3 regions of the Mesorhizobium sp. LNHC221B00 genome follow, and region 3 is predicted to be linked to each of the others. Evidence: riboswitches for the same ligand, from Rfam matches in the RefSeq annotation. Region 3 holds a riboswitch; each other region holds the start of a gene.
What was found. Region 3 has a riboswitch for cobalamin ahead of X741_RS146150 (DUF1636 family protein). Riboswitches for the same ligand answer to the same signal wherever they lie in the genome.
Positions count from the first base shown of each region.

Region 1: linked by a shared signal. The riboswitch ahead of bluB (5,6-dimethylbenzimidazole synthase) and the one ahead of X741_RS146150 (DUF1636 family protein) in region 3 are both predicted to bind cobalamin.
Region 2: linked by a shared signal. The riboswitch ahead of X741_RS164755 (aromatic ring-hydroxylating dioxygenase subunit alpha) and the one ahead of X741_RS146150 (DUF1636 family protein) in region 3 are both predicted to bind cobalamin.

Region 1 is NZ_AYWR01000013.1:96,586-100,501, reverse strand. Features, by position in the region: gene X741_RS148935 (pirin family protein) at 1-842, opposite strand, end outside; gene X741_RS148940 (DUF2277 domain-containing protein) at 883-1,149, opposite strand; gene X741_RS148945 (exodeoxyribonuclease VII small subunit) at 1,319-1,570, opposite strand; gene X741_RS148950 (histone deacetylase family protein) at 1,574-2,500, opposite strand; cobalamin riboswitch at 2,622-2,802, shown strand; partial or broken gene bluB (5,6-dimethylbenzimidazole synthase) at 2,805-3,479, shown strand; gene X741_RS148955 (hypothetical protein) at 3,596-3,916, opposite strand, start outside.
Region 2 is NZ_AYWR01000001.1:312,123-316,038, reverse strand. Features, by position in the region: gene X741_RS164750 (hybrid-cluster NAD(P)-dependent oxidoreductase) at 1-1,080, opposite strand, end outside; gene X741_RS164755 (aromatic ring-hydroxylating dioxygenase subunit alpha) at 1,138-2,385, opposite strand; cobalamin riboswitch at 2,499-2,701, opposite strand; gene X741_RS164760 (DUF680 domain-containing protein) at 3,193-3,408, shown strand; gene X741_RS164765 (DUF680 domain-containing protein) at 3,487-3,684, shown strand; gene X741_RS164770 (DUF680 domain-containing protein) at 3,750-3,916, shown strand, end outside.
Region 3 is NZ_AYWR01000016.1:65,825-69,740, reverse strand. Features, by position in the region: gene X741_RS146130 (NADH-quinone oxidoreductase subunit C) at 1-75, opposite strand, end outside; gene X741_RS146135 (NADH-quinone oxidoreductase subunit B) at 80-664, opposite strand; gene X741_RS146140 (NADH-quinone oxidoreductase subunit A) at 655-1,020, opposite strand; gene X741_RS146145 (winged helix-turn-helix domain-containing protein) at 1,354-2,553, shown strand; cobalamin riboswitch at 2,583-2,790, shown strand; gene X741_RS146150 (DUF1636 family protein) at 2,829-3,257, shown strand; gene cobW (cobalamin biosynthesis protein CobW) at 3,260-3,916, shown strand, end outside.

The DNA of each region.
Region 1 (3,916 bases), on a different contig from region 3:
GCCTGTTCGATGCGCTCTTTGGACGAAGAGACGAAATTCCACCAGATATACCGCTTCGAACCGAGCGAGGCGCCGCCGAACAGCATGAAATGCGCACCGGTTTGAGACGATACGATGATCTCGTCGCCGGGACGGAACACCAAGAGACGTTCGGCCGGGAAGATATCGCCCGAAATCGAGACCTCGCCTTCCAGCGTATAGATGGCGCGTTCTTCCGCATCGGCCGGGATTTTCACGCTGGCGCCCGGCGCTAGCCTGAGATCGGCGTAGAGCGTCTCCGAGTCGGTGCGCACCGGGGAGCGCAGTCCCTGGAAATCGCCGATGACAATGCGGCCGTTGACGCCTTCGGCGTCGATATCGGGAAGCCGCAAGACAGCGGTGTTCTCGAACACCGGCGCCACCTCTTCCTTGTTGTCGGGCAGCGCCAGCCATGTCTGCAGGCCGGAGATCGACATCGGCGCGCCGCGCAGTTCTTCCGGCGTGCGCTCGGAGTGCACGATGCCGCGGCCGGCGGTCATAAGGTTCACGTCGCCGGGCTGGATCACCATTTCGGTGCCGAGGGAATCACGATGGCGGATCTTGCCGTCGAACAGATAGGTTACCGTCGACAGGCCGATATGCGGATGCGGGCGGACATCGAGCGCCTGGCCGGCGCGCAGGATGGCCGGGCCCATGCGATCGAAGAAGATGAACGGACCGACCAGCCGTCTCTTGGCGGTCGGCAAGGCGCGGCGGACTTCAAAGCCGCCAATGTCCTTGGCATTCGGGATGACCATCAGCTCGATCTGGTCGCTTGCGAAGGCGTCGCCGGCTTCGGGATCCTCCCCGGGGAAGAAGCTCATGAACTCTCCTTGTCAGCGGCCAAGGACCGCCCTGGCCACATCAGGCAAAGCGGATCGCCGCCTTTGCCCGCAGTTTGGCCGCAACCTCTTCGCGATTGCGCGGATGCTGGTTGGTTTCAAGCGAATCGAGAAGCTCGCGCGCCGATGCCGCGATGACTTCGACCGCATGGTCGAACGCGTGCTGGTTCTGCTTCGAGGGCCGCGTCGTTCCGCTCAGCTTGCGGACGAACTGAAGTGCCGCGTCGCGGACTTCGTCGTTGGTTGCCGGCGGATCAAAATTGAACAGGGTCTTGATGTTTCTGCACATCGCTTCCGTATCTCCTCTTGTCCTGGAGCCGTTTCAATCGGGACGAACTCTATCCTTAGTCATGATCGTGTCCAAAAACCGGTGAGACCGCGCGCCAAGAGCGGTTCTATCTCTTTGTTTTAACGCAATTCCGGACGGAAAACCGGCTCACACTTTTCCTGGAATTGCTTTAGTCCGCGTCGAGCGGCTCCGTCCCGACCGGCTTGCCGTCGCGCGACAGCCTGATCTTCTCGACCTTATCCTCGGCGGCCTTCAGCAGCCGGTCGCAATGCACCTTCAACGCCTCGCCGCGCTCATAGATCTTGATCGACTGGTCGAGCGGCACGTCGCCACGCTCCAGATCATCGACGATCTTCTCCAGCGCGTCGAGTGCCTGTTCGAAGCTCATCGCCTTGACGTCTTCGTTGGTCTCACCAGCCATCGTTCATCCTTTCATCAGTCGCCCGACATGGGCGGCGACCGAAAATGCCAATCCCTGCAGATCGTAGCCGCCCTCGAGCAGGCTGACGAGCCGGTTGCCGCTGTGGCGCGCGGCACGCTGCATCAGCTGGCCGGTCGCCCAGTCGAAATCGTCCTCGGTCAGGTTGATCTCGGCCAGCGGGTCGCGGTGGTGCGCATCGAAGCCCGCGGAAATGACGATCAAATCCGGCGCGAAATTGTCGAGCGCCGGCAGCACGCGCGACAGGAAGGCATCGCGAAACACCTCGCTGCCGGTCTGCGGCGCCAGCGGCGCGTTGACGATATTGCCGGCGCCGATCTCGTTTTTCGCGCCGGTGCCGGGGTAGAGCGGCATCTGATGCGTCGAGCAATAGAGCACCGAGGGATCATCCCAGAAAATGTCCTGCGTGCCGTTGCCGTGATGCACGTCCCAGTCGACGACCGCGACGCGCTCGACGCCATGCTTCTTCTGCGCATAACGCGCGGCGATGGCCGCCGTGTTGAAGAGGCAGAAGCCCATGGCCGTGGTTTTTTCGGCATGGTGGCCGGGAGGCCGCGCTGCGATGAACACATTGTCGGCGCGGCCCTCAAAGACATCGTCGACGGCGGCATTGGCGGCGCCGATCGCCGCGATCGCCGCTTGCCAGCTCTTCGGGCTGGCGGTGGTGTCGGCATCGATCCGGGCGATGCCTTGGTCAGGGATGGCGGCGCGCACGCGGGCGACGAAATCGGCGGGATGCGCGTAGAGGATGGTGGCCTCGTCACCTTCCGGCGCCGTGACACGATCGAGCGCGGCAAAGGCCTCGTCGTCGAGCACGCGCTCGATGGCGCGCAAGCGATCCGGCCGCTCGGGGTGGCCAGGCGGCGTGATGTGTTCGAGGAAGATCGGATGCGTGTAGAGACGAGTGGCCATGCTCCCTATCTAGTGCCCCGGCGCCGCGATGGCCATGCATCGCGGCTCGATCGCTGGGGAAAATCACGTCTGCGTCCATTGGCGTCGCTGCGGGGATTGGCGCCCCGGGCGGTTCGGCGTAAGGTCGCCGACACTGCCTGGTGCCCGCCGCAAGCGGGAGAATCGGGAACACGGTTGAATCCCGTGGCGTGCCCAACGCTGTGAGGGGGACCGCGCCGGTAAATGCCACTGTCGATGACGGGAAGGCACCGGACGCGGGTTGATCCCAAGCCAGAAGACCGGCCTGGCAGACATCGTCATCCGCATGGTCAGGCGGCTGGCATCGATAGCAATCGCAAGGGGACAAGCGATGCCGGAACACATGACCGCTCATGGTAGCGACGGATTTGACCAGATGGCGCGAGACGCGGTCTACCGCGCCATGTTCACGCGGCGTGACGTGCGCAGCCATTTCCTGCCCGACGCGCTCGACGATGAGGTGCTGGCGCGGCTGCTGCTTGCCGCCCATCACGCGCCATCGGTCGGCTTCATGCAGCCGTGGAACTTCATCGTCATTCGCGATGCCGCACGACGAGCGGAGGTGCGCGACCTGTTCCTCGCCGCGCGCGAGCAGGAATTGCCGGCGATCGAACAGGAAAGGCAGGCGCTCTACCGCAAGCTCAAGCTGGAAGGCATCTGCGAAAGCGCGCTCAACATCTGCATCACCTGTGACCGACAACGCTCGCAGGGCTCACCGCTGGGACGCTGGCACAATCCGGAAATGGACCTCTACAGCACGGTCTGCGCGGTGCAGAATTTCTGGCTGGCCGCGCGCGCCGAGGGCGTCGGCGTCGGCTGGGTCAGCATCATCGAGGCCGGGGCGCTGAAAAGCCTGTTGTCCATTCCCGATCACGTAACGCCGGTCGCCTATCTCTGCGTCGGTCGGGTCTCCGAATTTGCGCCCAAACCGGACCTTGAAACGCATGGCTGGGGCCGACGCCTGCCGCTGCCCGAATTGATCATGAGCGAGACTTTTTGCGGTCAGGGCGAGGTGCGGCTCAAATCGGCGGTGGCACGCCTCAACGCCGTCGATGCCGCGCCGGCAAGCCCGGCCAATCAGCGTGTCGCGCCCGCCGTGTCCCAGCGCGAGCCGCCGAAGGAGGCCAGCGCCTTGTCCTTGAGTTCCCTGAACTTCGACGAGGCCTCGGCGAGCCGGGCGTCCCAGGCGGGATCGGGCACCTGGCCGGCGATGGTCTTGAAATAGACCTGCATCAGGCAAGCGATGGCGAAGGGCTCGATGAAAGCCGCTTTGAACGCCCAGGCAAAGACGATGGCGAGCACGAAGGCCCAACCAGCCAGTTGCCCCGGCATGATGAAGAGAATTGCGGCGGCAGGAACCAGCATAGCCAAGAAGATGACGAAAGAGACGCCCCACAT
Region 2 (3,916 bases), on a different contig from region 3:
CGACAGCGGCTTGGAGCAACAGGCCAGGATGAAGCCGTCGTCGATCTCATGATCGAGGATGCCGCCATTGTGGCTCATCTCGACATCGCCGGAGACCTTCTTCACCTTGCAGGTTCCGCACAGGCCGAATTCGCAGGCGGCGGGAATCCGCACGCCCGAAGCGCGCGCCGTCTGCAGCACCGTCTGGCCGGCGACGCATTCGGCGTCGACCTCCGAAAGCGAGAAGCGGATTGGCGTTGCCGCTTCGACCGGAACAACCGTGCCGCCTTCCGCGGGCGCCGCGAACGGCGCCGGGACCTCCTCCACGGCAGGGGCTGCAAAGCTCTCCTGATGGTATTGCGTCATGTCGAAGCCGGAGGCTTCAAGCATGCCGCGCACGGCGCGCATGAAGGGATCGGGGCCGCAGCAGAAGATTTCGCGCTCGCGGAAATCCGGCGCCAGCAATGGCAGCCGGATCGCGTCGATGCGGCCCATATGGCCGTACCAGCCCTCGCGGCTCGACCGCTCCTCGATCATGAAGCCGAGCGACAGGCCGGGCATATGGCCGCCGAGCAGTTCGAGCTCCTTGCGGAAGATGATCTCTTCCGCGCGCCGCGCGCAATTGACGAAGCCGACATCGGTCCACGGCGCGCAGTCGTTCAGCCAGCGCAGCATCGACATCATCGGTGTCACGCCCGAACCGGCCGAGATGAACAGATATTTGGCCGCCGGATGGCTGTGCAGCGAGAAGTCGCCTGCCGGCCCGTAGGCCTTGACGTGCGAGCCGGGCACCAGATGGTCGAACATCCAGCGCGTGCCGATGCTGCCGGCCTGCGCCTTTACCGTCACCGCGATCGAGAATGGCCGCGACGGTGACGATGACAGCGTGTAGGTGCGCATCAGCGGCCCGTCCGAAGTCGGCAGCTCCAGCGTCACGAACTGGCCCGGCTTGTAGCGGAACCAGGTCTGGTTGTCGGACCGGAAGGTGAAGGTCTTCACGTCGGGCGCCTCATCGCTGACGCCGATCACTTCCAGCACCTGGAGCCGGTCGTTCCACGGCGCCATCTGGTCGAGATGGCGATAGAGGCCAAGATCGGTCATCGCATTCATCCTCTGGTCCTTGTTGCCCTGCTCATGTCGTGTTTGGGCGACATGAGCTCACGCAACGCTGCGCAGCGCCGGCTTGCCGTCTTCGGCAAGGCGCGGACCGATGAAGCGGGCGTACCAGTCGACGAACTGGATGACGCCTCCCTCGTGCAACTCCGAATAAGGGCCGGGCTCATAGGCCGGCGACAGGATGCCGAAGGCGTTCTCCTCGACGATGCGGCGGTCCTGGTCGTTGGTCTCGGTCCACACATGGGTGAGTTCGGCGAGATCGTAGTCGACGCCCTCGACCGCATCCTTGTGGACCAGCCATTTGGTCGTCACGGCGGTTTCCGTGGCGCTGATCGGCAGCACGCGGAAGGTCACGGCATGGTCGATGAGGATATGGTTCCATGTCGTCGGGTAGTGATAGTGCATCAAGGTGCCGATGCGGTCGGCCGAGACGTTGTCGGAGAGGTTCTTCCTCACCGCCCGCTTGCCGCTCATCGTGTAGCTGACGGCATCGCGCAGCAGCGGCGCGCGGGTGGCGCGATACTGCCCGGCCGGATCGATGCGGAACTTGCTCGGCAGGCCGGCCGCCTCGCATTTCGCCCAGTGCGCCAGCATCTCCGGATCGCTGTCGGCGCCCTGCACGCCGGTGACGGTCGGTGCTTCCGGGAATGTCTTGCACAGCTCCGGGTGATTGCCCGCGCAATGATAGCACTCGCGGTTGTTTTCCCAGACGAGCTTCCAATTGCCCTTCTCGATGATCGTGCTCTCGAAGGCGATCTTCGCCTCGCCGAGCCGGTGCGGCTTGAGGTAGGGTTCGATCATCGCCCGCATCGGCGCGAAGTCGGCCGGCTCCTTGCCCAGGCAGATGAAGATATAGCCGGCGACGCTTTCGCAGGCGACCGGCTTCAGCCCGAACTGGCTCTTGTCGAAACCCTCGGCCATCTGGCGGGCGAACAGCAGGCGGCCGTCCAGCTCATAGGTCCACTGGTGATAGGGGCAGACCAGTTTGGCGGCCATGCCCTTGTCGGTGTTGCAGACGCGGCTGCCGCGGTGGCGGCAGGAATTGTGGAAGGCGTTTATCTTGCCCTGCTGATCGCGCACCAGCACGACCGGATAGTCGCCGATCTGCACGGTGATGAAGCTGCCTGGCTTGGGCAGCTCGCAATCATGGCCGATGAACAGCCAATCGCGATACCAGATCAGCTCCATGTCGAGCTTGAAGTAGTCCGGATCGGTGTAAAAGGGCTGTTCCAGCGAAAAGCCCTGTCTGCGGCTGTTCAAGAGCCTCAGCATGTCGTTGCGAGCATCCATGTCCTGTCCTCATATCCAAGGACTGAACTGGTGGTGATGGAGGAAGGATCGGACGCAGGCCGGCGCCAGCCGGGAATGCATCATCCGCCCCTTGACCGCCCACCGCGATCAGTCGAGTTCTAGCAATCTCGGGCTGGTTTCCGGGCTCTGGAGTCGTCCTTGCGGACCATCGCGACACCTTCCCAGGCTTTCGCCCAGTGGTCTCCCGTTGCGACTTGAACTCCACCACCGTTGCGGGGGCAGCGCCGGATTCTGACCGGCTTCCCAATTCTCCACTCCGTCGTCACGAAGCGGCACCTGATTTGGCGTGATCTAATCACGGCACGCATCGCGGCGTCGGCATGAAAACGACATCGCATCCATGCGGCGCGACACGCATGCAAGATCGTCCCTACAAGGATCGCGACCGTTGAAACCGGCTCGTCGCCAGCACCCCAACGTTGTTTTTCGATCCTTGGCCGGAGCCAAAAAAAGGTTAACAGTTTCGAAAAGTGACTATTAGCGAAACCTAAAATCGAACCGAACGGTTCGTTTCTGTTGACGGTGCGTGCAGGACGTTGTGAACGCTGGGCCTCCGACACAGTTGGTGATAGCTCCCTTGATCCTTCTAACTGATTGATAAAAAAAGCAAAAAAATTGATGTGGAAGCCGGTGGTACAATTTCAAGTGGTGGATTCATGGTCCACGCGGAACAACTTCGTGATTGGAAACGGCCATCTGGCTTTCCCAAATCGGGGCTGTCCGAACGACGCGATTTCATCCCAAGACACGCCGCTAGACGGACGGAAAAATACTGGAGTACCCAAAATGAAAAAGATTGTTCTCACTGCCGCCGCCCTTCTGGCCATTTCCGGCAGCGCCTTCGCTGGTAGCGACCATTATAGTTCGGACCATTACGGCTCGAATGCGACCCCTGCAGCCACTGCCGTCGACAGCTCGTACACCGCTTCGGTCAAGAAGTCGGAACCGGCTGCTCAGACGCCTGTCCAGGGTGCCGACCACAACCTTTTCGGTAACCGCTAACAGGCGACCGCCGGTTGACGGCTGCTTGCCCGCCGTCCTGGCGAACTCAAAAACCCATCAAAATTCAGGAGACTTGAAATGAAGAAGATCATTCTTGCTGCCGCCGCCGTTCTGGCCATTTCCGGCAGCGCTCTCGCCGGCAGCGACAACTATGGCGCCAACCAGCCTGCCGTGACTTCGACCGACAATTCGTACACGGCTTCGACCAAGAAGTCGGAACCGGCTGACCAGAAGCCTGTCGTCGGCGCCGACCACAACCTCTTCGGCAACAACTAAAGCCGACCCGGCAATGGCGGGTTTGCCCGCCATGCCGTGGAATTCGAGACTTCAGGAGACTTGAAATGAAGAAGATCATCCTTGCTGCCGCTGCCGTCCAGGCCGTTTTCGGCAGCGCTTTTGCCGGCAGTGACAACTATGACTCCAATGGCGCCAACCAGCCTGCCGTGACTTCGACCGACAATTCGTACACGGCTTCGACCAAGAAGTCGGAGCCGGCTGACCAGAAGCC
Region 3 (3,916 bases):
GAGCACCGCGTCACTGAAGCGGCCAGGCAGCTTCTCGCCGAGATAGGTCGACAGTTCGCTAAGGGATGCGGCCATGGATTTACCGTTCGATCGTGCCGGTGCGGCGGATCTTCTTCTGCAGCAGAAGAATGCCGTAGAGCAGGGCTTCGGCGCTCGGCGGGCAGCCGGGCACATAGATGTCCACCGGCACGACACGGTCGCAGCCGCGCACCACCGAATAGGAATAGTGGTAGTAGCCGCCGCCATTGGCGCACGAGCCCATCGATATGACGTAGCGTGGCTCCGGCATCTGGTCGTAGACCTTGCGCAGCGCCGGCGCCATCTTGTTGGTCAGCGTGCCGGCGACGATCATGATGTCGGACTGGCGCGGAGACGCGCGCGGCGCGACGCCGAACCGCTCCGAGTCATAACGCGGCATCGAGGTATGGATCATCTCGACCGCGCAGCACGCCAGACCGAAGGTCATGAACATCAGCGAGCCGCTGCGCGCCCAGGTGATCAGCGCCTCGGTCGAGGTGACCAGGAAACCCTTGTCGGCAAGCTCGTTGTTGATTTCGAGGAAGAAGGGATCGTCCTGCCCCACCGGCTTGCCGGTGTTGGGATCGATGATACCCTTCTTGGGCTTCGGCGCGACGAGGGTGCCTGAACTGTCGTTCAATCCCATTCCAGCGCTCCTTTTTTCCATTCATAGGCAAAGCCGATGGTCAGCACTGCCAAAAACACCATCATCGACCAGAAGCCGAGCATGCCGATCTTCGAGAAGGACACCGCCCAGGGAAACAGGAAGGCCACTTCCAGGTCGAAGATGATGAACAGGATCGACACCAGGTAGAAGCGGATGTCGAATTTCATGCGGGCATCGTCGAACGAGTTGAAACCGCACTCGTAGGCGGAAAGCTTTTCGGGATCGGGGTTGCGGTACGCCACCAGGAACGGTGCGGCCAGCAGTGCCAGGCCGACAACCAGCGCCACGCCGATGAACAGGACGATGGGCAGGTACGAACTGAGAAGTGCGTTCATGCAGCGGCTTTCCGTTGGCGCCAATCCATTTTGATTACAGCACCGGACCTTAATGCGGAAGCGTGACAGTTTAACCGCTGAACCGTTTTAAGGGGCCTATGCTGCAACGCGGCGAGGGTTAGCGCAGCACTTCCAGCGAAGCAAGTCAAACCTTGTTCAAAAGGCGGTGCTGGACGGCATATACGGAGAAACTGGTCCGATACGCTCCCGTTTGATTTCCTTCGCTTTTTACTCCACTTTTCTCTCCTGACATGGATGCCGCCAAAACCCTGCTAGGATGGGCAGGAATCACCCATCAAACGACGGTCAACGAGTTACAAGAGTCGCATCCGAATGAAGGAAAATATCTCGCTTGCCACCGCCCGGCGCGTCGCGCTCGCCGCTCAGGGTTTTCTCGACCCCCGCCCCAATGGCACGCCCGACCGCCGTCATTTCGCCCGCGTTCTGTCCCGCACCGGCCTGCTGCAGATCGATTCCGTCAGCGCGGTGGTGCGCGCGCATTATATGCCGCTCTATTCGCGCCTTGGCCCCTACCCGCTCGCTCTGCTCGACAACGCCGCCGTCACCCGCAAGCGCACGGTGTTCGAATACTGGGCGCACGAGGCTTCTTTCCTGCCGGTGGAGACCTGGCCGCTGATGCGCTGGCGCATGCAGCGCGCCGAGCAAGGCAAAGAGATGTATCTGGGGCTGGCCAAATGGGGCCGTGAGCACGCCGCCTATATAGAAGAGATCTACCGCGAGGTCGTCGCGCGCGGCCTGATCGCTGCTTCCGCGCTCGAAGGCCAGAAGGGCTCGGGCGGCTGGTGGGGCTGGAGCCACGCCAAGCATGCCTTCGAATGGCTGTTCTGGGCCGGGCGCATCACGACGGCGCACCGCCGCGGATTCGAGCGCTTCTATGACCTGCCTGAGCGCGTGCTGCCGCCGGCGATCCTAGACCTGCCCGTACCGGCCGCCGAGGACGCGCACCGCGAATTGCTGCGCATCTCCGCCCGCGCCCACGGCGTGGCGACATCAGGCGATTTGCGCGACTATTTCCGCCTTTCCCCCGCCGACATGAAGGGCCGCCTGGAGGAATTGGTCGAACTCGGTGAGCTGCTGCCGGTGCGCGTCGAAGGCTGGGATAAGCCCGCTTACCTGCACAAGGATGCCCGTCTGCCCAGGAAAATCGACGCCCGTGCCTTGCTAGCGCCGTTCGATCCCGTGGTCTTCGAACGCTCGCGCTCGGAGCGGCTGTTCGATTTCCACTACCGTATCGAGATCTACACGCCGGCCGAAAAGCGCCAATACGGCTATTACGTCCTGCCGTTCCTGCTCGGCGACAGGATTGTAGCGCGCGTCGATCTCAAGGCCGATCGGCCGGCGAGTGTGCTACGCGTCCACGCAGCCTATGCCGAAGCTGGCGCACCGCCTGAAACCGCCGCCCAGCTTTTCGAGGAATTGAAGCAAATGCAGGGCTGGCTCGGGCTTGAGCGCATGGAAGTGACGCCCGCTGGCGACCTCGGACCGTCACTTGCCGACATCGCCATGTCGTAGGCCCGCGTTGACAGTCCTGCCCGCAACAGCCTAAATCCGCTCCAGACGGTCTCTTCTCTTCAATGAGAGGGGCTAAGAGGGAATGCGGTGCGGGATGAAAAAATCTCAAATCCGCGGCTGTCCCCGCAACTGTAAGCGACGAGCCAAGGCCGAAAGCCACTGGGAATTCCCGGGAAGGCGGCTAACCAAGGCGATGACCCGCGAGCCAGGAGACCTGCCGTCTGCGACAACATAATCCGATCGCCCGGCGGGTTTCCGGGCAAGGAGCCCGGTTTTTGGACCAGAACAGCAGTTTTTCGGCTGGCACAGCGGACAATTCGTCCGCCGACAGCGATGCCTTGTCCGGCGTCACCGTGATCATCTGTGCCTCGTGCCGTGACGAAACCGGCTCCGACGCCCATCCCCGCGCCGGCGAACTGCTGGCTGAGGATACGCGCAACGCCGCCTCGGGCGAAGATATCCGCGTCCGCACCGTCGAATGCCTCGGCAATTGCAAGCGCCGCCTCAGCGCCGCGATCCTGCGCGACGGCTGCTGGAGCTATGTCTTCGGCGACCTGACCACGGCCAGCGGCGCCGACCTTGTCGCCGGCGCAAAGCTCTTCGCCACTTCCACCGACGGCCTCATCCCATGGCGTGGCCGGCCCGATAGCCTCAAGCGCGGCCTCGTTGCCCGCATCCCTCCTCTCGACATGCTGAAGGACTGACCATGACCGCTCCAGATTCGTCCGCCAACCTTTCCCGCGTTCCCTGCACCGTCGTCACCGGCTTTCTCGGCGCCGGCAAGACGACGCTGGTCCGCCATCTCCTGGAAAACGCCGGCGGCAAACGCATTGCCATCATCGTCAACGAGTTCGGCGACATCGGCATCGACGGCGAGATTTTGAAGGGCTGCGGTATCGACACCTGCCCGGAGGAAAACATCGTCGAACTGGCCAATGGCTGCATCTGCTGCACCGTCGCCGACGATTTCGTGCCGGCGCTCGACCAGATCCTGGCGCTGACGCCGAAGGTTGATCACATCCTGATCGAGACGTCCGGCCTGGCTCTGCCCAAGCCGCTGGTCCAGGCCTTCCAGTGGCCGACGGTGAAAAGCCGCGTCACGGTCGACGGCGTCATCGCCGTGGTCGATGGCCCGGCGCTGGCCGAAGGCCGCGTCGCCAACGACATGGACGCGCTGCAGGCGCAGCGCGCTCAGGATGAGAGCCTCGACCATGACGACCCGGTCGAGGAAGTGTTCGAGGACCAGATCGCCTGCGCCGACCTGATCATCCTGTCGAAGAGCGACCTGATGGACGCCGCAGGCTCAGCCCGCGCCAACGCCATCATCAACGAACACTCCGCCCGCGCCGTGAAGATCGTGCCG